DNA from 2 places in the Ralstonia edaphi genome. Region 2 is predicted to be linked to the other one. Evidence: predicted binding sites of a transcription regulator. Region 2 holds the regulator's gene; the other holds the start of a gene.
The links. The regulator LexA, encoded in region 2, represses DNA repair genes until DNA is damaged. The targets are predictions, from matches to a motif close to ACTGTATNNNNATACAGT.

Region 1: R2669_RS15630 (CppA family protein) is a predicted target of LexA. The motif match lies at 3,403-3,420, and genes of this name have one in related genera.

What each region holds. Positions count from the first base shown of each region.
Region 1 is NZ_CATWHI010000004.1:179,566-191,804, forward strand. It holds gene copD (copper homeostasis membrane protein CopD) at 1-298, shown strand, start outside; gene R2669_RS15615 (M20/M25/M40 family metallo-hydrolase) at 380-1,603, opposite strand; gene R2669_RS15620 (histidine phosphatase family protein) at 1,834-2,508, shown strand; gene R2669_RS15625 (SDR family oxidoreductase) at 2,555-3,319, shown strand; gene R2669_RS15630 (CppA family protein) at 3,446-3,718, shown strand; gene R2669_RS15635 (LysR family transcriptional regulator) at 3,731-4,597, opposite strand; gene R2669_RS15640 (LysE family translocator) at 4,699-5,325, shown strand; gene R2669_RS15645 (hypothetical protein) at 5,509-6,564, shown strand; gene R2669_RS15650 (MFS transporter) at 6,647-7,888, opposite strand; gene R2669_RS15655 (AI-2E family transporter) at 8,628-9,665, opposite strand; gene R2669_RS15660 (DUF1345 domain-containing protein) at 9,662-10,333, opposite strand; gene R2669_RS15665 (hypothetical protein) at 10,422-10,724, opposite strand; gene R2669_RS15670 (hypothetical protein) at 10,852-11,277, opposite strand; gene R2669_RS15675 (DUF6726 family protein) at 11,699-11,866, shown strand; gene R2669_RS15680 (hypothetical protein) at 11,911-12,239, opposite strand, start outside.
Region 2 is NZ_CATWHI010000005.1:341,357-353,595, forward strand. It holds gene R2669_RS19100 (enoyl-CoA hydratase/isomerase family protein) at 1-734, shown strand, start outside; gene dusA (tRNA dihydrouridine(20/20a) synthase DusA) at 778-1,812, shown strand; tRNA gene R2669_RS19110 (tRNA-His) at 1,886-1,961, opposite strand; gene R2669_RS19115 (nuclear transport factor 2 family protein) at 2,052-2,447, opposite strand; gene R2669_RS19120 (dipeptidase) at 2,580-4,310, shown strand; gene R2669_RS19125 (cupin domain-containing protein) at 4,327-4,638, shown strand; gene R2669_RS19130 (hypothetical protein) at 4,981-5,166, opposite strand; gene lexA (transcriptional repressor LexA) at 5,286-5,936, opposite strand; gene R2669_RS19140 (ferredoxin--NADP reductase) at 6,191-6,967, shown strand; gene R2669_RS19145 (asparaginase) at 7,105-8,097, shown strand; gene rpsF (30S ribosomal protein S6) at 8,191-8,559, shown strand; gene priB (primosomal replication protein N) at 8,603-8,929, shown strand; gene rpsR (30S ribosomal protein S18) at 8,942-9,220, shown strand; gene rplI (50S ribosomal protein L9) at 9,245-9,697, shown strand; gene R2669_RS19170 (replicative DNA helicase) at 9,840-11,228, shown strand; gene R2669_RS19175 (DUF47 domain-containing protein) at 11,375-12,001, shown strand; gene R2669_RS19180 (inorganic phosphate transporter) at 12,016-12,239, shown strand, end outside.

The DNA.
Region 1 (12,239 bases), on a different contig from region 2:
GATTGCCACGGGCGTCGTCAACTATGTGCTGGTTGCCGGCCCGACGTTCGACGCGCTCTTCACGGCGCCGTATGGGTGGTTGCTGCTCGGCAAGCTCGCACTGTTTGCGTTGATGCTCCTGCTGGCAGCGGGCAATCGCTATCGATTGAGCCCCCGGCTCGCGGCTGCAATCAACGCTGGCGATACCGCTGGCGCAGTCAAGGCGCTGCACAACAGCCTGCGGGCAGAAGCCTGTCTTGCCATGCTGATCCTGGCGCTGGTGGCGTGGCTTGGCACGCTTTCACCACTGCCTGCGTAGCGTCCGGCGGAGCCGACAAAACAAAACGGGTGACAGCACCGCGCCGTCACCCGTTCGTTGTTGCATGCCGCCGCGCGGCACTTACTTGTTCGCCGCAAGCTCCATGATCATGCGCGACAGCAGGTAGAGACGCGGCACGACGCTCTCCACTTCCGCGTATTCCTCCGGCGTGTGGATGCCGCCCCCGACGATCCCGAAGCCATCGAGCGTGGGCGTGCCGACACCGGCTGACAGACTGGAATCGGCGGCGCCGCCGCTGCCCTCGAGCGTGAGCTTGCGGCCGATCTCGCCGTAGATGGCTTGCGCCTTGGCGGCCAGCTTGTCCGACGCGTCATTGCGCGGCATCGGCGGGAAGCTGCGCACCAGCGAGGTCTTGACTTCCGTGTCCGGAATCAACTTGTTGGCCGATACGCGCGTCAGGTCACGCTCCACGCGGTCGAATTCCTCCGGCACGGCCACGCGCACGTCTGCGTACGCCGTTGCATGGTCGGGGATGACGTTGGTCGCATCGCCCGCCTTGAGCACCGTCACGTTGAAGGTCGTCTGCTTGGCGCTGTCGCCCAGCTTGCCGAGCTGCAGCACCTGGTGCGCCAGTTCGTTGGCGGCGTTGCGACCGGATTCGGGCGCCACGCCGGCGTGCGCGGCCTTGCCTTTGATGTCGATCTCTGCGGTGCCGCTGCCCTTGCGCCACACGACAAGCCCATCGGCGGGCCGGCCCGGCTCCAGGTTGAGCGTCACGTCATGTTGCTTGGCCTCGCGCTCGATCAACGCCCGCGTGCCCTTGGAGCCGGTTTCCTCGTTCGTGTTGAGCAGCAGCGTGACTTGCCCGTATTGCTTGAAGTCGAGCTGCTGCAGGATCTTCATCGCATACAAACCCGCCACCACACCGCCCTTGTCGTCCATCACGCCTGGGCCGTAGGCGCGCTTGTCCTTGATGGTGAACGGCTTGGCGCGGGCAGTGCCGTCCTTGAAGACGGTGTCCATGTGGGCCATCAGCAGAATGCGCGTTTTGCCGGTGCCCTTCCAGGTGGCGAGGATGTTGTTGCCCACGGCCGGCGCCGCAGACACCGTTTCCACCTGGGCGCCGGCCTTGCGCAGTTCGTCGGTGACGATGGTGCCGATCTGGCTGAGCCCCGCTTCATTGCCCGTGCCCGAGTCGATGTTCACCAGGCGCTCCAGCAATTGCAGCGCGTCACCACGGTAGCCCTCGGCGGCGGACAGCACCTTGGGATTGGCATCGACGGCACAAGACAGGCCTGAGGCACACAGCAGCAGCGCAGCAACGGCAAAGCGAGACGGTTTCATACAGGACCTTTGTAGCGAGTGGCGAAACGGCCATTACACACAAGATCGGCGCGCGCGGGCAGCCATGTTGCGTGCGGCGCACGGTCGTCACCCGGAGCTTGCTCTCGCGCCGCAACTCATGCGGTGGCACAACTATTCATTGCATGCATTACCGGTCATTCAAAGAATAAATTTCACAAATAATGGTCGCGCCGCTAATCTGGGTCCCCGTTGATTTTGGCGAGCAGACGATGGCGGAGCTTTATCTCGTACGGCACGGACAGGCCTCGTTTGGCGCGGCAGATTACGACCGGCTCTCCGAGCGCGGCGAGCAGCAGAGCGTCTGGCTCGGCGAATATTTCGCGCGGCAGGACATCGTTTTTGATCGCGTCATCTGCGGCACCTTGCGCCGTCATGAACAGACCGTCGACGGCATCCTGCGCGGCATGGGCATTTCAGGCACGGCGGTTGAGCAGCATGCCGGGCTGAACGAATACGACTTCCAAGGGCTGTTTGCCGCCCTCGGCGAAGATTTTCCGGAGCTGACACAACTGGCTTCGGGCTCGATGCGCGATCACTACCGGGCGCTCAAGCAGGTGCTGCACCTGTGGTCGGACGACAAGATCCGCGGGCCGCTGCACGAGACGTGGGCCGCCTTCCAGCAACGCGTGGCCGATGCGCGCGCGGCCATCCAGGCCGGCGGTGGGCAGCGTGTGCTCGCCATCAGCTCCGGCGGCCCCATCGCCGTGACCGCACAGCAGGTGCTGGCCGCACCGCCCGCCAGCGCCATCGCGCTGAACCTGCAGATCCGCAACAGCAGCGTCTCTCAGTATTTCTTCAACGCCGAATCGTTCCAGCTCGCCACCTTCAATGGCATCCCGCATCTGGACGACCCGGCACGGCGCGCGTTCCAGACCTACGGCTGAACGCCCCGGCGAAGCTCACAACACACAACCATTGGAGGAGCACACCATGAGCACGAACCTGTTCGACCTGACCGGAAAGATTGCCCTTGTGACCGGCGCCAGCCGCGGCATTGGCGAAGAGATTGCCAAGCTGCTGGCAGAACAAGGCGCGCACGTAATCGTGTCCAGCCGCAAGCTGGCCGACTGCGAAATCGTGGCCGAACGCATCCGCGCTGCGGGCGGCAAGGCTGAAGCCCTCGCCTGCCACGTCGGCCGCATGGAAGACATTGCCGCGGCGTTCGACACCATCCGCCGCACGCACGGCCGGCTCGACATTCTCATCAACAACGCCGCGGCCAACCCGCACTTCGGCCACATCCTCGACACGGATCTGGCAGCCTACGAGAAGACGGTGGAAGTGAACATCCGCGGCTACTTCTTCATGTCGGTCGAAGCCGGCAAGATGATGAAGGCCCAGGGCGGCGGTGCGATCGTCAACACCGCATCGGTCAACGCGCTGCACCCGGGCGACAAGCAGGGCATCTATTCCATCACCAAGGCCGCCGTGGCCCACATGACGCGCGCGTTCGCCAAGGAATGCGGGCCCTTCGGCATTCGCGTGAACGCGCTGCTGCCGGGCCTGACCAAGACCAAATTCGCAGGCGCCCTCTTTGAAGACAAGGCGACATACGACCGCTGGATCAGCGAAATCCCGCTGCGCCGCCACGCCGAACCGCGCGAGATGGCCGGCACGGTGCTTTATCTCGTGTCGGATGCGGCGAGCTACACCAACGGCGAATGCATCGTCGTCGATGGCGGCATGACGGTCTGACACTGGGCGTTTACGGCATCGACTGAGCCGCCCGTCACGCTCGTGCGGCGCGGCTGCAACATCGTCCTTGAAATCCGTGGATACCTGTATATATTTACAGTAACTGTAAATTTATACAGCACTGCCATGGACGACCTGATCCGCATCGAAAACGAGTACGACCGCCAGACGGTGCTCTGGCTGCGCGAGCGTCTGGGTGAACAGGCGCTGAACGAAGTCGTGTTGCGCATGGAGGTGCGCGGGCGGCCCTATGCGTCGGAAGTCTGCCGCACGCTGGGCCTGACACCGCCGCCGCGCAAGCGGGCGACAGCGCGTGCGCGACCGCTCAACCGAGCCGTGGGTGAGGCCTATCTGGCTACGATTCGGAGCATCCTGGGCGGCGGGCACGCGGCGGCGTAACGCCGGTTTGCATTAATCCGCCAGCGTGGCGGCCGTCTCTTCGCGCAGCCAGGCAAGCCAGGCGCCGGCCGGGCTGTCGGGAGCGATCGGCGCATCGGCCAGCAAGTAGTAGCCCGAGCCGTCACGCCTAAACCCTTCGGGCGCAATCAGCCGCCCATCTTTCAGATCGTCACCGGCCATCAGCTTTGATGCGATGGCCGTGCCCTGCCCGGCCAGGGCCGCCTGCAAACTCAGATAGAAATGTTCATAGCGCGCCTCGGGCAACCGGCCGCGCGGTCGGGTCGTGCTGCTGGCACGCCACCACGCCTGCCATGCATCGGGGCGCGTGGCGGTATGCAGCAGCCGTCGGCGCGCGGCGGGATCCGCTTGGGGGGCGTGCACCGGGCCGATCCACTCGTCGCAAATGGGTGCTGCATGCACGTGCGCGGGCCATGCAAAGTCATCACGGCGCAAGGCGACGTCCACACCGGTGCGTGCGAAATCGATGGGGCCGCCCGCCGCAAACAGATGCACCTGGATGGCCGGATGCCGGGCCTGAAAGCGCGACAGCCTCGGGATCAACCATCGCATCGCCAGCGTCGGTTCGCATGACACCACCAGCGCTGAAGACGTTGCCCGGCGCGCAATCCGGTCGATGCTATCGGTGAGAATTCCGAACGCATCGGTGGCAGCGGCATGCAGTTGTTCGCCCGCCGATGTCAGGAAGACCGCCCGATTGCGACGCTCGAACAAGTCCACGCCTAACGACGCTTCCAACTGCCGTATCTGGCGGCTGATCGCGCCATGTGTCACGTGCAGCTCCTGCGCCGCGCGCACGAAGCTGCCGTGCCGTGCCGCAGCCTCAAACACACGCAGCGTATTCAGTGGAGGCAGTGCCATCTGTCAGTTTTTCTCACCTAAAAAGAGCATCATAAATCGATTTTCAGCGATGACGGATGCCTCGAGAATCGGCGCACCTCCACTTTGCGATTGCGCCCGACATGACCGAACTCCTTGCTGTTGCCATCATCACGATCCTGGCTGTCATCAGCCCGGGCGCGGACTTTGCCATGGTCACGCGCAACAGCCTGCTGCATGGGCGGCGCGCCGGCGTGCTGTGCGCACTGGGCATTGCGCTTGGCGTGCAGGTGCACGTGTTCTACACGATGTTCGGCGTGGGCCTGCTGATCGCGCATGCGCCAACGCTTCTGCAAGGCATCAAGCTGGTGGGCGCGGCGTACCTGGTGTGGATTGGCTGGAAGACGCTGTCGGCCAAGCCGTTGCCCCGCGGCGAAACTGCCGGTAACAGCGTCGACGCTCCAACGCTATCGACGTCCGCAGCCCTGCGCATGGGCTTTCTCACCAATGCGCTCAATCCAAAAACAACGCTGTTCGTGGTCAGCACGTACACGCAGGTTGTTCACGCGAGCACGCCGCTGCTCGCGCAGTTCGGCTACGGCCTGTTCATGTCGGCTGCGCACGCGGTGTGGTTTGCGTTGGTGGCCGCATTGTTTGCGTCAGGCGCGTTGCGACGTTCGCTGCTGGCGCGGCAACGCATCGTGGACGGCGTGATCGGCGCGATCCTGATCGGATTGGGATTGGCGCTGGGGCTCGCGCGGCTTGCGTGATGGCACGCACGGCGGCCTTCCCATGCCTGCGCCCATGCCTTCCATCCCAGGTCTTCTGCTGCATTAACAGGCGCCAGCCTGTTTGAGACAGTGCCCTCGCGCCCTGCCCATCGCTACGTGGCGATGGAGACCACCGCGCAAACCCGCTGACCCGCAGCACAACCTCAAGCCTGGAGTGCAACCATGCAATGGAATCGCGCCTTCACCGACCTCATCCGCAACGGCCGCGCAGCTTACTGGGGCAACTGGACGCTCGCCCCCACCATCAAACCCGGCGCCGTCGGCTTTGTGTCGCCCGACACCGGCGACTTCACGCCCGTCAAGCCGGAAACGCCGGGCGTGGCGATCAACACGCGCACCGTACCGAATCAATGGAAGCTGTCGACCAACAACGTCCACCGCACCGAAACCAACGTCAAGCTCGACGGCTCGGCCACCGATCCTGAAAGCGGCACGAAGATCAACGCAGGGGTGGAAGTGAAATGGGAGTTCTCGGCGGTCGGGTCGATCGCCTCGGAATTCGGCATTGCTTCGGAGTCGTACATCAGCGATCTCACGCAGCTCACCCGGCCCGAGACGATCAGGTGGCTCGCCGAGCAGGCGCAGTCCGTCAGCATGGGTTCGGGCGGGAACATCGCGCAGGGCTTCGGCGTGGTGACCAGCGTGATCCTGGCCAACAGCGGACTGAACGTGGGCTCGCAAGACAACAACTCGTCGTTCTCGATCACGGGCTCGGCGGGCGCTGTGCATGACATGCTCGGCAGCGCGACGGGCAAGGGCTCGTTCGTGTCGGTCAACCAGACCAAGAGCGTCGACCAGCATCTGTGGCCGTTCGAGCCCGGCAAGCAGGCGCCCGCGCCCATTCCGGTGGCCTACACCTTTGCGTCGTTCGACGGCAACCTGCTGATCCCGAACTGGATCACGCGCCTGGGCGGCTTCGAGATCTATTTCAACAACAAGCCGGGCTGCACCTACGTCACGCACATCAAGCTGCGTTTCAACACGCCGCAAGGCCCGCGCAGCGATGAGTTTTCGCTCAGCGGCGGCATCTCGAAAACGGTCGCGAACATCCCGCTCAACGCGAGCGACATCCAGGTCGACGTGAAATTCCAGGGCATTGTGAACAGCGACAACTATTCGTTCCGCTGGCCCAGCCCGCTCGGCCAATGGCTGACCGGCCGGCGCGAAATCGAGATGACCGGCGTGTGGCCGGGCCCGACCCACGCCGTCGAGAAGTAACGCCCAACAGCAGAAAGCAAAGCGGCGGATCGTCCGGGAGGGGACGTCCGCCGCGCTGCATCCGTGTGCGACGTGTGTCGCGTTACGCCGCCTGCTGGCGCTTGCGTTCGATATCCGGCAGGAACACCGTCAGCAAGCCGATGAGCGGCAGGAACGAGCACAGGTGATAGACGTTGTAGATGTCGGTTGCATCGGCCAGCTTGCCGAGCACCGCAGCGCCAATGCCGCCCAGCCCGAACGCAAACCCGAAGAACAGGCCCGACACCATCCCGACCTTGCCGGGAATCAGCTCCTGCGCATACACGAGAATGGCCGAGAACGCCGAGGCCAGCACCAGCCCGATGATCACCGTCAGCACAGCCGTCCAGAACAGGTTGGCGTACGGCAACAGCAACGTGAACGGCGCCACCCCGAGGATCGACACCCAGATCACGACCTTGCGGCCCACGCGATCCCCAATCGGACCACCCACGATCGTGCCCACCGCCACCGAGAACAGGAAGAGGAACAGGAACAGCTGCGACGTCTGCGCCGACAGGTGGAACTTGGTGATCAGAAAAAACGTGTAATAGCTGTTCAGGCTCGCCAGGTAAAAGTACTTCGAGAACAGCAGCACGACCAGCAGCGTCATCGCAAACGCGACCTGCCCGCCCGACAGCTTGACCGCTGCATGTGCGCGGCCACCTGCCTTGCGGCCATGGCCTGCAGCGCGTTCACGCTTGTACCAGCCGCCCACGTGATACAGCACGAAGATGGCGATCAGCGCAGCGATCGAGAACCACGCCAGGCTGTGCTGCCCATACGGCATGATGATGATTGCCGCGAGCAGCGGACCCATCGCGCTGCCCACATTGCCGCCCACCTGGAACAGCGACTGCGCCAGCCCATGACGACCGCCCGACGCCATACGCGCCACGCGCGACGATTCCGGATGGAAGATCGACGAGCCGGTGCCGACCAGCGCCGCCGCCAGCAGCACCGTGCCGAAGTTGGGCGCCACCGACAGCAGCAACAGCCCCACCAGCGTAAAGCCCATGCCCACCGCCAGCGAATACGGCTTCGGGTGTTTGTCGGTATAGAGCCCGACCATCGGCTGCAGCAGCGACGCGGTGATCTGATACGTGAGCGTGATCAGCCCGATCTGCGAAAAATCGAGATGGAAATTGCCCTTGAGCAGCGGATAGATCGCCAGGATCAACGACTGCATCATGTCGTTGAGGAAGTGCGCGAAGCTGATGGCGCCGATCACGCCAAAGCCGGTCTTGTCGGCCTGCGCGGCGGGCGTCGCCGATGCAGCGGCCGTGCCGTTTGCGGTGGTTTGCATGATGTTTGAGGTCACGAGGTTGAGGCGAGGAAGCGCTCAATCTTGCGCCTAAACGGTGCAGGCGTGTTACCGCAAATTCGACAACGATTAGCGCAAACCGGACAATTTATTGTCGGGGCAGAAGCGTCACCCCACGCCGCGCCGGTTTCGCCAAAACGTGGGGCATCTTCCCGCAAACCCTTACCCAGCTTGCCCTGGCAGGCAGCTAACGTGTTAGCCGTTTTCTCGCGCGGGGCTACTCCGTTCGGAGCATGGCCGCTCAGGAGACGCTTTCTATACTCGCCAGCATGGACTGCAGCACGACGCCAAAAACATCAATCAGGCGCCAGTGCCGACGGCCTGACGGAACCCGATGCGTGAGCCGCTTCACACGCCCGACGATCCGCAACCCGGACCGATGACCAGCATCGAGGATGCCGCACATCGGCCAACATGGGAGGGGAGCCATGATGATCCTGCTAACGGGAACGCTATGCCGCGCGATGGGAGACCTTTTCTATCAGGCCCTGCTCGACGACCGGGTCGTCTGCTGCTTCGTCACGTCCGAAGCCGTGGATGTCACCGGCAACGCCACGCGCCCGCCGCCCGCTTCGTCCCCGTGTACCGACCCTCGGCTCGCTGACGTCTCTCGGTCAGCGAGTTATTGCGCGCCCCTCGTCCCGTAGGGCGCGCTCTTTTCTGCCGATGCCGTCAGCGCGGGGGCGCTGGCGGGTCACCCCGCACATCAACGCGTAACGCGTCAGCCGATCAATTCGGCGTCCGTCAGCTCGCGCTTCATATAGGCGTACAGCACAGGCGCGGCAATCACGCCGCCCACGCCGAACAGCGCCTCCATCACGATCAGCGCGAGGATCAGCTCCCACGCGCGCGCATCGATGCGGCTGCCGATGATGCGCGCGTTCACGAAGTACTCCAGCTTGTGCACCACCACCAGGAAGATGAGCGACGCCACCGCCAGCTCCAATGAAGCGGTCACGCTCATCACCACGATGGCCGTGTTGGAGATGAGGTTGCCCGCCACAGGAATCAGCCCGGCCACAAAGGTCAGCAGGATCAGCGATTTGGAATACGGCACGTGCTGCCCGAACAGCGGCAGCGCGCCCAGCAGGTAGAGGGCGGCGAGCGCGGTGTTGAGCGCGGAGATCTTCACCTGCGCAAACACCACCGCCTCGAACGCATCCGTCAACCGGCTCAGCCTGCTCACCAATGCTGCAGCCAGCGGCTTGTGGTGCTCGGGGTCCAGCGTATCCGACCAGGCCACCATTGCACCAAGGATGAGCCCAACCAGCATCAACGCGCTGGCACGCAACCCGTCGATCCCGAGCGTCGATACCTGATGGCCGTGCTCCTTGATCATCTGCACCAGTTGCACACGCAGCTCGGTCACCGACTGCGGCACGTAATTGACCACCGCTGCCGGCAGCGATTCGCGCAGGTTGTCGAGCACGTCGGCAATGCGCGTGAGCATGCCTTCGAGCCCATGTCCGTGCTCGACCAAGCGGCCAATCCCGATGCCAAGTCCGGCAAGAATGAGCGCGGCGATCACAAACACGCAGATCACCGCAATCGCCTTTGCGCGCAGAGACAGCGTGCGGCGCTCACGCAGGCGTGCCTCGAGCTTGCGTGCCAACGCATACACAAGAAAGCCGGCAATGGCGGCCGGCAGCAAATGCAGCCACAACACGGCCGCGATCATGGCCGCCACCAGCACGTAGCTGACAGCATTGATGGTGCGGGTGTGTGCGTTGGGGGGAAGCTCGGGAGGCAGCATCGTCATGAAAACAGGCCGGCAGCAATGTTGATGGAGAGCGCGAGGATGCTCGTATTGAAGAAGAACGACAGCAGCGATTGCCCCAGCACCGCCCGCCGCATGGCGCCCGAACGGATGCTGACGTCAGCCGTCTGGCTGGCGACCGCGATCGTAAAGGAGAAGTACAGGAAATCCCAGTAATCAGGCTCGAGCTGCTCGTCGGGAAACCGCAGCGGCGGCTCGTGCGGCGCACGGTAATACAGATGCGCGTAGTGCACCGTGAACATCATCGGCACCATGAGCCACGCTCCGAGCACCGTGATGCCCGTAAACACATAGTGCGACGTCTGCGCATGGCCCGCCGACTTGGCTGTAGCCAGTTCAAACGCAATGGCTACCATGCTGGCCACCACGCCAAGGCAGACCACCGCCAGCACGGCAGAAGCGCGCTCGTCTTCACGGCGGGCAACGGCACGGATGCGGTGCGGATCGGCGCGCAACATCATCACCGTGATCAGCATCAGGTACGCCCACACGGCGATGTCCCAGCCGAGCAGCAGGCGCGCGAGCCAACCATGCGCCGGCACAATGGCGACCGCAACGGCGCCCAGCGCGAACGCAGACAGCAGACGCGGTCGCGTCGCGGCGAAGCGGGAAAGCTGGGAAATCTCGGAGGACTTGTCTTGCGGGTTCACATGCGCCTCAGGTGCGTGCCTCGGGAGTGTTCACACAAGGCCGGCAACGCCAGCCGAGAGGCGACATGGTAGCCGCTTCAGCGCCGCATCAGGACGGCGACAGCATGGAAGCAAACGAGCGCTTGCAGCGCTCCTGCAGACGCTCGTGCGTTGAGAGCTGCTCCGCGATGACGGTGGCGTCCGGATACACGCGGCACATGCCGATCATGGCGGTCTCGAGCGACCCCTGCGAGCCGGCCTGGAACTGGAATTGCTCCAGCACCGTGTCGTCGGCATCACGCACGGTGATCTGGAACGGGCCGGGGGTGACGGTCGCGCAGCCGGCCAGCATGGCGGCCGCGGCCAGCGTAAGGCATTGGAGGGAGCGGGTTGGACGACGGAAACGAATCATCATGGCTTCCTGGTTGCGATGAGAGTGAGACGCGGCGACGGCGGCTCGGTTCGCAATCATTGCGCTTTCCGGTGACGCAAATAAAAACGCCCGCTGTGTGCGGGCGTTCTTGCGGAAGAAACCGGGCTCAGGCCACGGCGCCTTCGGTGTACGGATCAAACTTGCTACCGGCCTTGGCGCCTTCGGTATAGGTGTCGAACTTGCCTGCGCGGGCCAGTGCACCTTCGGTGTACGGGTCGAACTTGCTGCCAGCCTTGGCGCCTTCGGTATAGGTATCGAACTTGCCGACGCGAGCCACGGCGCCTTCGGTGTACGGGTCAAACTTGCTGCCGGCCTTGGCACCTTGGGTGTACGGATCGAACTTGTCGCCGACCTTGGCGCCTTGCGTGTACGGGTCGAACTTGTCGCCAACCTTGGCGCCATCCGAATACACGTCGAAGCGTTGGCCGACTTGCGCGGCGCCTTGCGTGTACACGTCAAACTTGGCTGCTGCCAGGGCCGGCACACTTGCCAGGGCGATCAGGGCAGCGATCAGGGTGCGTTGGGCTTTCATGATGTCTTCTCCAGATGGGCGCAGCGCGTCGGGCAGGTGATCCGGGCGTTTCCTGGATCTTCTTTTTTCGCTGCGGCGCCGCATTCGATGAACCCATCGTAGGCGAGCCTGTTCAGACAATAAATGTCGCGACAGACAATTTATTGTTGCGATATGTGAAATTACGGGAAAACCCGCATCAACAGTGGCTTTGCGGCCTGCAGCAAGGGCTAGTGGGTTCGTTTGCGCAAATAAAGAATGTGACTTTTTCACCCAAAGTCAGCATTGTGCGGTCTTCGAACGTGTCGCATTGTTGCGTTCTGACGCATCGCATCATGGTTTTGGAACGCGCACAGATTGTCATTTCCCGATACAAACGCGCACAGGTTGGCGAAGGACTCTGTGTCACACTGCGCGGCATTCGCTTTCGAACTCACGCACGATGAAACGTCTTCTGCTCGCTGTGTCCCTGCTTGGTGCTGCCTGCATTTCCGGCTGCGGTGTGGTGGCCGCGCCGTGCCGTGTGGCATCGGCGGGCCTGAAGATGGTGCCGCTGGTCGGGCATGTGGCGGCCGCGCCGACCGACGCCTGCGCGGACATCATCGATTGATTGAGCCTGACCGGGCGCAGCAAGCTCGGTCTCTTCTCCATTCTCTATTGAGGCTTCGCGGCCTCCTCCTGCTGAGTCACCCAATCCTGCAAGTCTTTCAGTTGCCGGGCGTTGCTGTGGAAAGCTTCGGCCTCGCGCTCGTGCTGGGCTTCAACGTCAGAGAGGACAACGCCACTGGCGGCTTCATCAAGGAGGCCGGCGGCGGTGGGAAGCTCGGCGCGGTTGGCGGAGTTCCACATGCCGACAAAACGGCCTGGGATGCGGCAAGCAGCGTCGTCGTGCACAACGATTTCATGGGGTACCTCACGGTCTCGGTAAAGGATGCGGTCTCGGAAGACGGTCTGGATGCGCGTCTGAGCTTGAGCGGCCTGAT
Region 2 (12,239 bases):
GCATGGGCATCTCGCAAGGCGCATCGCTGCGCGTGGTGACCGAGCGCACGAAGATGGCCATGCCCGAAACCAACATCGGCCTGTTCCCGGATGTGGGCGGCGGCTGGTTCCTGGCGCGCGTGCCGGGCCATGTGGGCGAATACCTGGGCGTGACGGGGCAGATGATCGAAGCGGCTGACGCGCTGTCGGTCGGCCTCGCCGATTGCCACGTCACTACCGAGGCGCTGGCGTCCATCGTCCAGCGTTTGCGCGACGGCAACTGGAGCAGCGGCGAGCAGATCGCCGCGTGCTTTACCGAAGCCGCATCGGCGCCCGATGATGCCAAGGCCATCATCGCGCCTCACCGCGAGGCGATCGATGACTGCTTCAGCCAGGGCAGCGTGCAAGGCATCTTCGCGGATCTGGCCGGCAGCACGGATGCCGAATGGGCCGCGCAGACCGCGGCGCACATGGCCAAGCGCTCGCCGTTGATGATGGCGGTGACGCTGGAGCTGATCCGCCGCGGCCGCCACACCACGCTGGCCGATGAGCTGCGCCGCGAACTCGACATGATGACGCACGTGTTTGCCGAAGGCGACGGTATCGAAGGCATTCGCGCGCTCGCCGTCGACAAGGACCATGCGCCCAAGTGGAAGCACGCCAGCATCGACGCCGTGCGCGAGGACGAAGTCGCCGCCTTCTTTGTTTCGCCTTGGCGCCGTGAGCAGCATCCGCTGCTGGGGCTGTCGGACTAGAACCGGTAAACTGCGCGCCTGGATGTTGAATCGTTGACTTGCTGTGACCGCTGAACGCCCCACGCCCAACCCCCGCCGCTTGTCGGTGGCGCCCATGATGGATTGGACGGACCGCCATTGCCGTTTTTTCCATCGCCAGATCTCGCGCCACACGTGGCTCTACACGGAAATGGTGACCACCGGTGCGCTGCTGCACGGCGACGTGCCGCGTCACCTCGATTTCGACGAAGTCGAACATCCCGTGGCGCTGCAGCTTGGCGGCAGCGAACCTTATGATCTGGCTCAGGCCGCGCGCCTCGGCCAGCAGTGGGGGTACAAGGAAATCAACCTCAACTGCGGCTGCCCGTCGGAGCGCGTGCAGCGAGGGGCGTTTGGCGCGTGCCTGATGGCTGAGCCGAAGCTCGTCGCGCAGGGCGTCAAGGCGATGCGGGATGCGGTGTCGATTCCGGTCACGGTCAAGCACCGCATCGGCATCGACGCCATCGAAACCTACGATTTTGTGCGGGATTTCGTCGGTACCATCGCCGAGGCCGGCTGCGAGACATTCATCGTCCACGCGCGCAATGCCATCCTCAAAGGCCTGAGCCCGAAGGAAAACCGCGAGATTCCGCCGCTGCGCTACGAAGTCGTTTATCAGCTCAAGCGGGATTTCCCGCATCTGGAAATTCTGCTCAACGGCGGGGTGCAGACGCTGGAGCAGATCGACACGCATCTCGCGCACGTTGATGGCGTCATGATCGGCCGCGAGGCGTATCACCATCCGCACCTGATGGCCGCGTTCGATGCGCGGTACTACGGCGCAGGCACCGAGGCCCCCACGCGCGCCGAGGTGGAAGACGCGATGATTCGCTACGTCGGCCGCTGGGTTGAGCGCGGCGGCTACGCGGGGGCGGCGGTGCGGCACATGCTGGGGCTGTATCGCGGCGTGGCCGGGGCGCGTGGCTGGCGGCGCGTGCTGTCGGATTCCAAGGCGCTCGGCCGCGTGAAGACGTTGGCCGACGCGCATGCGTTGTTCGACGAAGCGCGGGCGCACCTGCGGCGCGGCGAAGAATCGAACGAGGAGGCGGTAGCGGTTTGATGCAGAGGAACGGGGCGCTGCCCTGACCGCTGAATGCAAAAAAGCCCGCTTTCGCGGGCTTTTTCTTGAAACTTGGGGTGACTGATGGGATTCGAACCCACGACAACCAGAATCACAATCTGGGACTCTACCAACTGAGCTACAGCCACCGTTGTCACTTGAACAGCGCGTTGCCGTTCAAGGAAACAGCGATTATACAAACATTCTTTGGACTTGCCTAGAGGGTTTCGCAACGGAGTTCAACGAGCCTCCGCCACGACCGTTCCTTGGTGGTACACCACCTTCCAGCCATCCGCCGTCCGCCGCCACAACGTCGCCCGCCGCGTTGTCCGGTTCGACTGCACCAGCGTGTAGGTCAGCAAGTAGTTGTCCGGCGCGATCTCCTGGCAGCGGAAATCACGCGTTTGCCAGAAATCCTCGCCGATATGGCCGTGCCGCGCATCGAGAACGCCGAGCACATAGCTGCGGCTATAGCGTTGGCCTGATGCGCCGGTTTCCCAGAAGTCTTCCGTGGTCATGCGCTCGAAGTCTTCGCGGCGCGTGCCGAATTCTGGGCGATGGAAGATGGGCTCGCGCCGGCGCAGTTCTTCGAGCACGTTCAGCAGACCAGGGGCGGTATCCAGAGACGGTTCCATGCGGCAGGCCTCCTTGGAAAGCTCCCAGCATACCGCGCAGTGGGCGTGGCTTAGCGTTTTTCGCGCTGCACAATGCGTGGCTCGCGCTTCGCCCCTATGATGGCGCCTTCGCCTTTCCCGGAATCCACTTCGATGCAACGCACTGCCCGTATTGGCCTGTCTTCGCTGACGATCGCACTGTCGCTGGCTTGCGGCGCCGGCGCCTTTGCCGCCACGCTTCAGAAACCGCAGCTTGACGCGCTGCTCGCCGCCGAACAATCCAAGGCATCGGCTGACCTGAACAGCTTTCTCGCGGCAGCCGCGAAGGCGGATCCGCAAGTCGCCGGCAGTGTCGCCGCGTACCAGAAGAAGGCCCAGCTTGCCGGCGATGACCTCGTCAACATTGGGCGCCTGCTGGGTCTGTACAACCGCCTGCACAACCAGCAGGCCGTGATTGCGTCGATCGAGAAGATGGTCGCGCTGCCCACGGTGCGCGACGACAAGATCCCGCAGTACGAAAACCCCGCCATCGTCGCGTTTGGCAAGCTGGTCGAGGGCATGGCGCGAGACTTCGGCCTGAAATACCGCAACGTCGACAACCGCGTCTTTGAAGTCACGTTGCCAGGCACCGGCTCGGACGAATTCGGCATTCTGACCCACGCCGACGTTGTGCCCGCAAAGGCGGAGGAGTGGGTGCTCGGCGACGGCACCAAGCTCGATCCGTTCAAGGTCACGCGCGTCGGCAATCTGCTGTACGGCCGCGGCACGATTGACGACAAGGGTTCGATCGCCGCCGCGATGTATGCCATGAAAACGGTCAAGGACAGCGGGGTGCCGCTCGCCCGCACGATCCGCCTGATGATCGAAACCACCGAAGAAACCGGCGGTGACGGCATGAAGTACTACCGCGAGCACACCCAATTGCCCGCGTACAACATCGTGCTCGACAGCAAGTATCCGGCCGTGGTGGCAGAGAAAGGCACGGGCGCATTGAAAGTCTTCTTCCCAGCGCAGGCTGGCGATGCTTCGCACACAGCCATCGTCGCGATGACGGGCGCGGCGTCGGCCAGTTCCATCCCACAAACGGCCACGGCCACGCTCAAGGGCGGAGATCTGGGCGTGGCCGCCGCCGCGCTCGAAGCCAAGCGCGACGCATTTGTGAACAGCCTAGCGGCGCAAGGCAAGTTCTCGATCGACATCGCGCGCACGGCGGACAGCATCGTGGTGAAAGCGACCGGCACGTCGGCGCACGGCTCGCGTCCGGAAGAGGGCGTCAACCCGCTGCCGCGCCTGGCGCTGTTCCTGCGTGCAGCCGATCTCGGCCTGGCAGACAACGCCTACGCCCACGCTGTGCGGTATCTGGCCGATGTTTACGGTACCGATTACCTTGGCAACACCATGGGCGTCGCCTACAAGGATGATTTCATGGGCCCGCTGACCATTTCACCCACCGTGATCGGTGACAAGAATGGCCGCGTGGAGGTGACCGCCAACGTGCGCATGCCGCGCGGCAAAACGCCCGACGCACTGCGCGGCGAGATCGCCGGCAAGATCAACGCATGGGCCAACGCCAACCATGTCGCCGTTGAGATCAACCACGATCAGGGCAACTGGATGGCGCGCGATCCGAAGGGCGCGTGGCTGTCGACGCTGCTCAACATCTACGGCGACACCACTGGCCTCGATGCCAAGCCCGTGCCGACGGCCGGCAGCACGACGGCCAAGCTGATGCCGAACGCCATCAACTTTGGCCCCGCCATGCCGGGCAAGAAGTACACCGCGCACAACGCCAACGAGTACAAGGAAGTGCCGGACCTCGACCTCGATATGCAGATGTTCACCGAGATGCTGGTGCGCATCGGCAATCTGCAGTCGATGCAGTAACCGTTGGAGGACGGCCATGAACATCATCCGCGCCAAGTCGTTCACTGCCGAGCGTGCCTGGGGTGCGCTCGATATTGCCAATATGGGCGGCATTACTACGCGCCTGCACTGGACGGACCAGCCTTATCGCTGGCACGTAAACGACGGCGAGGAGGTGTTCGTGGTGCTCGACGGCACGGTCGACATGCATTACCGCGAAGCCGGTGAAGAGAAGGTCGCGACGCTGGAGCCCGGCGACATTTTCTTCGCCGGTATCGGTTGTGAGCATGTGGCGCACCCGCGTGGCGAGGCTCGGATTCTCGTCGTCGAGAAAGCGGGAAGCGTTTAGCAGCTCGCCGCCCGGTTAGGACAAAAAAAAGCCCGCGATGTGCGGGCTTCGAATTCAGCGATCTCATTGCCCCTGAGGGCATTGGCAATACTACTGTCACGTACGCCAAACAACATCCGGGTAAACGTCCGTTTTGCTAGTGGAACACCGTCGAATGTGCCGCTGCAGCAACTTCCGGACAGAAAAAACAGCCCGCTCAAACGGCGGGCCGAAAATCAGTTGAAGAAAGCCCTGTCCTCAGGGCACGGCAAGTGTATGAAATCAGTTGCGGCGGCAGCATTGGGGTATGCCCTGATCGGGCGCCGCAATGCGGTTTGCAGCCCTTGCCCGTCTTTCTTTTCCTCAGCAGCTTTCAGCCCCAGCGGCACGTGAGCCCACCGGGATCGCATCCAGCATGCGGCAGATGGCGGCCATGCTGCCGACCATCGTACGGCGCTGCTCCCCCTGATAGATGCGCACGCCCTGGGTTTGGCGGAAGGGCACCGGCTGTACCGGGCGGCGGCGGGAAGACATCGATCCGAGTCGCATGACAGACCTCGTGAGTTCGGGTGGAAAAGCGAGTGGCAAGACTCCGCCCTGGCGAGCCGATGGCTCACCTCCAGGTTGGATCAAACAGCGAAGATTTGGCGCGGAGATGCGCCGAAGACTTATGGCGCGGCAGGCCGGATCAGACCGACGGCCAAGCCCTCCAGGTGAAACTCATCGCGATCCAGATCAACATGGATCGGTTCGAAATCGGGGTTCTCGGCGATCAGCTCGACATGTCGGCCCTTGCGCTGGAAACGCTTGACCGTGACGTCATCGCCCAGTCGAGCCACGACGATCTTGCCGTTGGCCGCTTCAGCGGCGCGCTGCACGGCCAGCAGATCGCCGTCCAGAATGCCGGCGTCGCGCATGCTCATGCCACGCACCTTCAGCAGAAAATCGGGCTGCGCAGAAAACAGCGACGGATCAACTTGGTACTGGCGATCAATGTGCTCTGCTGCGAGGATCGGGCTCCCGGCGGCCACGCGGCCCACCAGAGGCAGTGTCAGCTGCATCAACCCCATCGACGGCAGCGAGAACTGATGCTGCGACGTGTCGCCTGCCGCCCGCAGCCGAATGCCCCGCGAGGCGCCCGGGGTCAGTTCGATCACGCCTTTGCGTGCCAGCGCACGCAGGTGTTCCTCGGCTGCATTGGGCGACGAGAAGCCGAACTCCGCGGCAATCTCGGCGCGCGTGGGTGGAAAGCCCGTGCGCTGGATCGTCTGGCGGATCAGGTCGTAAATCTGCTGTTGGCGGGGGGTGAGGGTGGCCATCGGCGTACTGTATATTTGAACAGGTGCTGTGATTTTATACAGTGACGCAGGAAGCGCAAGTGATTTTGTTGTGACCTGTTGCGCGCGCGCCCAGTCCTTCTGATCGGCGTCAAAACCTACGCGACTGGTTAGAAGCTTATGCGCAATCCATGCAGGCGCGGCCGGAGGGAATCGCATAAAATCAAGGCCTTGACCGATTTATTGCATCGCCACATAGCCCGATGGAGCCTCGTTGGGCCGGCCCGAACGTCACCATGTCCGCCTTCAATCAAGAGACCGTTCTGAGCGTCCATCACTGGAATGACTCGCTGTTCAGCTTCAAGACCACGCGCGATCAGGCGCTGCGCTTCCATAACGGCCACTTCGTCATGATTGGGCTGGAGGTCGAGGGCAAGCCGCTGATGCGCGCCTACAGTATCGCCAGCCCGAACTACGAAGAGCATCTCGAGTTCTTCAGCATCAAGGTGCAGAACGGCCCGCTGACGTCGCGACTGCAGCATCTGAAGGTGGGCGACAAGCTGCTGGTGAGCAAGAAGCCGGTCGGCACGCTCGTGCTGGATGACCTGCTGCCGGGCAAGAACCTGTACCTGTTCGGCACCGGCACTGGCCTCGCGCCGTTCATGAGCATCATCCAGGACCCGGAAACCTACGAGCGCTTCGAGAAGGTTGTGCTTTTGCACGGCGTGCGGCAAGTGAGCGAGCTGGCCTATGCCGACTTCATCACCCGGGAATTGCCGAACAACGAATTCTTCGGCGATCAGGTGCGCGAGAAGCTGATCTACTACCCGACCGTCACGCGTGAGCCGTTCCGCAATATGGGCCGCCTGACGGATCTCGTCGACAGCGGCAAGCTGTCTGCCGACATCGGCCTGCCCCCGATGGACCCGGCAGTCGACCGCGCCATGATCTGTGGCAGCCCGGCCATGCTGGAAGACACCTGCAAGCTGCTCGATGCCCGCGGCTTCAAGATCTCGCCGCGCATGGGCGAAGCGGGGGACTACGTGATCGAGCGCGCCTTCGTCGAGAAATAATCGATACGGCTTCCGCTGCAAACGCCGGCCTGTGTGCCGGCGTTTTGTTTTTGCCGGCGCCGAGGGCTATCCCGCGTCGGCAAAGGCGGGGCGGGCGGATACAATGCGCGCCTTGCCCACCACGCATGTCTGCAACGATGTCCTTGCCTACCATCGCCATCCTCGCCACCGGCGGCACGATCGCCGGCTCTGCTGACGACGCTGGCTCCGCCGCACGCTATCGCGCTGGCGCCGTCCCCATCGATCAACTGCTCGCTGCCAGCAAGCTTGGTTTGGAGCGCCTCGCCAACGTGCGCGCCGAGCAGGTCGCCCAGATCGACAGCAAGGACCTCACGTTCGACGTATGGGAAAAGCTCGTTGGACGCATCCGTCATTGGATCGACGTCGAACGTGTGGACGGCGTGGTCATCACGCACGGCACCGACACGCTGGAAGAAACCGCCATGTTGCTGCACCTGACGCAGCAGACCGATACGCCGATCGTTCTGACGGCGGCGATGCGGCCGTCGACGTCGCTGTCTGCAGATGGCCCACTGAACCTGCTGAACGCGGTACGGCTCGCCGCCAGTCCGTCCGCGCGCGGACGCGGCGTTCTGGTAGCGCTAAATCAGCGCGTGCATGCCGCGCGCGATGTGCAGAAGGGTCACACCTATGCGGTGGAGGCGTTTGTCTCGCCGGATGCGGGGCCGCTGGGTTTCGTGCTCGACGCCCAGGTGCAGTTTCAGCGTGCAGCGCAACGTGTGAGCGCAGAGGATGTCCTGCCGATGCCGCCCACGGGCCAGTGGCCATGGGTGGAAGTGCTGGCGAGCTATGCGCAACCCGATGCGCGTGTCGTTGATGCGCTGGTGGCTGCTGGCGTGAAGGGGCTCGTGATTGCCGCAACTGGCGCCGGGTCCATCCATGCCAATCTTGAGGCGGCGCTGAACAGGGCGAGTCAGCAGGGCGTTTTCATACTGCGTTCCACGCGTACAGGGGCAGGCGTGGTGCCTGCCCAGCCGGGCGCGGAGCGCTGGGCATCGAGTGGCTCGCTCAATCCCTATAAAGCGCGTGTGCTGCTGACGTTGCTTCTGGCCTCGGGGCGCGCCCAGGCAGAAGTTGCCTCCCTGCAGCAAGTCATTGATCGATATTGAAAAAATCGCCAAAGCCTGCGTATAATGGCAGGCTAACCAACCTTGCTGCACCGGAGTGTGACGCCCGGGCGGCTTAATCCACAAGGAGCGTCAATGCGTCATTACGAAATCGTATTCATCGTCCATCCGGACCAAAGCGAGCAAGTGCCCGCGATGATCGAGCGCTACAAGAGCACGGTCACTACGCAGGGCGGCCAAGTGCACCGCGTCGAAGACTGGGGCCGCCGTCAACTGGCCTACATGATCCAGAAGCTCGCGAAGGCTCACTACGTGTGCCTGAACATCGAGTGCGGTAAGGAAACCCTGGCTGAGCTCGAGCACGCGTTCAAGTTCAACGACGCTGTGCTGCGTCACCTCATCGTTCAGACCAAGAAGGCTGAAACGGCGCCGTCGCCGATGATGAAGGAAGTCGCACGCGAAGAGGCCAAGAAGGCCGCCGCTCAGACCGAACAGGCCGCCTGATGCCGCGCGCGGTGCTGCGCAAGCCTGATCGCGCATCACCAGCATGAACGAAACCCACGGGGACAACGCCATCAACCGCCTGCAGCTCGTCGCCACTCTGGTCGAGCGCGAGGTGATGCGATACACCCCAGCCGGCGTGCCGATCGTCAATTGTCTGCTGGCCTACAGCGGACAGGCGGTCGAGGCGCAGACAGTGCGACAGATCGAGTTTTCGATAGAAGCACTGGCAGCCGGCAAGATGGCTTCCGTTCTGGATCGCATCGCTCCGGGCACTGTCCTGGATTGCGTGGGATTCCTGGCTCGCAAGCACCGCAGCGGTAAGGCACTGGTCTTTCACATCTCCGGATGTAACGTATTCGTAAAGGATTGAATCATGGCATTCATGAACAAGAAGCAGCGCGACGCGAAGAACAAGAAGCGCTTCCAGCAGCAAAACCCGTTGTTCAAGCGCAAGAAGTTCTGCCGCTTCACCGTGGCCGGCGTTGAGCAGATCGACTACAAGGATCTGGACACGCTCAAGGACTTCATCGGCGAAAACGGCAAGATCACCCCGGCCCGCCTGACCGGCACGCGCGCGATCTATCAGCGCCAGCTGGACACGGCCATCAAGCGCGCACGTTTCCTCGCGCTGATGCCGTACACCGATCAGCACAAGCACTAATCAGCGGGATAAGGAGAACTCACAATGCAAATTATTCTGCTCGAGAAGGTCGTCAACCTGGGTAACCTGGGCGACGTGGTGCGCGTGAAGGACGGTTACGCTCGTAACTTCCTGATCCCGAACAAGCAAGCCCGCCGCGCTACGGATTCCGCCATCAAGGAATTCGAAGCCCGCCGTGCTGAGCTGGAAAAGCTGGCTGCTGAAAAGCTGGCCGCTGCGCAAGCCGAAGGCGAAAAGCTGAACGGCCTGACGCTGCAACTGTCGCAAAAGGCTGGTGTGGATGGCCGTCTGTTCGGCTCCGTTACCAACCACGACATCGCTGACGCACTGGTTGCACAAGGCTTCAAGGTCGAGAAGGCGCAAGTGCGTCTGCCGAACGGCCCGCTGAAGACCGTGGGCGACCACCCGGTCGTCGTGTCGCTGCACACCGACGTGGCAGTTGACGTGAACGTGTCGGTGCAGGGCGAGTCGGTCTAAGCACGCACGCAGTACCTCGCGGCGCCCGGGTCACCCGTCGACGCGAGTCAAGAAGGCAGGGACGAAAGTCTCTGCCTTTTTTTGTTGTCCTTTGTGTCAGGGGTTCAGATTGAAGACTGAGCAGCGCCGTTATAATCCGGCCATGAACGCGCCCTCCGATCCCCAGCTCGATTCCCTCAAGGTGCCGCCGCATTCCATCGAGGCCGAACAGTCGGTGCTCGGCGGGTTGCTGCTGGATAACGCCGCCTGGGATCGCATTGCCGATTTCATCAACGAGCACGATTTCTACCGCTACGACCACCGGCTGATTTTCCACAACATTGGCAAGCTGATCTCGCAGGCCAAGCCGGCCGACGTGATCACGGTGTACGAGCAGTTGCAGGCCGCCGGCAAGGCGGAAGAGGTGGGCGGCCTGGCCTACCTGAACGCGCTGGCGCAGAACACGCCGAGCGCCGCCAACATCCGCCGATATGCGGAAATCGTGCGCGACCGCGGCGTGCTGCGCCAACTCGTGACGATTGCCGACGAGATTTCTGCCGGCGCCTTCAACCCGCAGGGCCGCGACGTGCGCCAGCTGCTGGACGAAGCCGAATCCAAGGTGTTTGCGATCGCCGAAGAAGGTTCGCGCGGGCAGAAGGGCTTCCTGGAAATCCAGCCGCTGCTGACGCAGGTGGTCGAGCGCATCGACGAGCTGTACCACCGCGACAACCAGAGCGACATCACCGGCGTGCCGACGGGCTTTGTCGACCTCGACCGCATGACCAGCGGTATGCAGGGCGGCGATCTGATCATCGTGGCCGGTCGCCCATCGATGGGTAAGACGGCGTTCTCGCTGAACATCGGCGAACACGTTGCCGTGGAGCAGGGCTTGCCGGTGGCCGTGTTCTCGATGGAAATGGCGGGCACGCAGCTCGCCATGCGTATGTTGGGCTCGGTCGGTCGATTGGATCAGCACCGCCTGCGTACCGGCCGCCTGCTCGATGAGGATTGGCCGCGCCTGACGCACGCCATCCAGAAGATGAACGACGCGCAGCTCTTCATTGACGAAACGCCCGCGTTGAATCCGATGGAGCTGCGTGCGCGCTCGCGCCGGCTTGCCCGGCAATGTGGGCAGCTCGGCCTGATCGTCATCGATTACCTGCAGCTGATGTCGGGCTCGGGCGGCGGTGAAAACCGTGCGACCGAAATCTCGGAAATCTCGCGCTCCCTGAAGGGCCTGGCGAAGGAACTCAACTGCCCCGTGATTGCGCTGTCGCAGTTGAACCGAAGCTTGGAGCAGCGCCCGAACAAGCGGCCGGTGATGTCGGACTTGCGTGAATCCGGCGCTATTGAACAGGATGCCGACGTGATCCTGTTCATCTATCGTGACCAGGTGTATAACCCCGACTCTCCGGACAAGGGGACGGCCGAAATCATCATCGGTAAGCAGCGTAACGGCCCGATTGGTACCGTTCGTCTCACGTTCCTGGGCGAATACACGAAGTTCGACAACTTCACCGGGGGCAATGCCTTCTTTGACAACGATACGTAACGTGTAATACGTGTCGGCCGGTCACAACGTGCCGCGTGTCGCGGGGCCGGTTCCGGTAAAATATTGCGTTTTAATGACAGCGCCGGCGGTGATCCCGTCCGGCGCTGTTTTTACGACTCCTGCTTTTTCCGTTCCCAAGGATCATCATGTTCGGTCGCTTCATGCCCACCGAAGGCAAGTTTTTTGAGTACTTCAACCAGCACGCCGAGTGCGCCGTCAAGGCGGCCCATGCGCTCAAGGATCTGGTCAATGACTTGCCCAATGCCGAAATGCATGCACGCAATGTGCAGAACTTTGAAAAGAAGGCCGATCGCATCACGCACGACACGATCGAGCTGCTGCACAAGACCTTCATCACTCCGCTCGACCGCGACGAGATCCACAAACTGATCACGACGATGGACGACATCCTCGACCTGATGGAAGACGTGTCGCTCACCATCTCGCTGTACGACGTGACCAACGTGACGGACGAAGCGCGCCAGCTCGCGACCATCTGCGTGGCATGTTGCGAGGAGGTCCGCAAGGCCGTGGCGCTGCTCAACGACATGAACAACGGCCGCCAGATTCTGACCATCGCGCAGGAAATCGACCGCCTCGAGTCCGAAGCCGATCGCGTGATGCGCGCTGCCATGGCGAAGCTGTTCCGCACCGAGAACGACATCAAGCTGCTGATCAAGCTCAAGGCGATCTACGAGCAACTGGAGAGCGTCACCGACCGTTGCGAGGATGTCGCCAACATCATCGAAGGCATCGTGCTCGAAAACGCCTGACGAGACGACGCCTCATGCATACGCTTCAGATCAGTCTCTGGGTGGTCGTCCTGCTGGTGGCACTGGCCATCGTGTTCGACTTCATGAATGGTTTCCACGACGCCGCAAACTCCATCGCGACGGTGGTGTCGACCGGCGTGCTCAAGCCGCAGCAGGCGGTGGCGATGGCTGCGGCCTGCAACGTGATCGCCATTTTCATCTTCCACCTCAAGGTGGCAACCACGGTGGGGCGGGACAC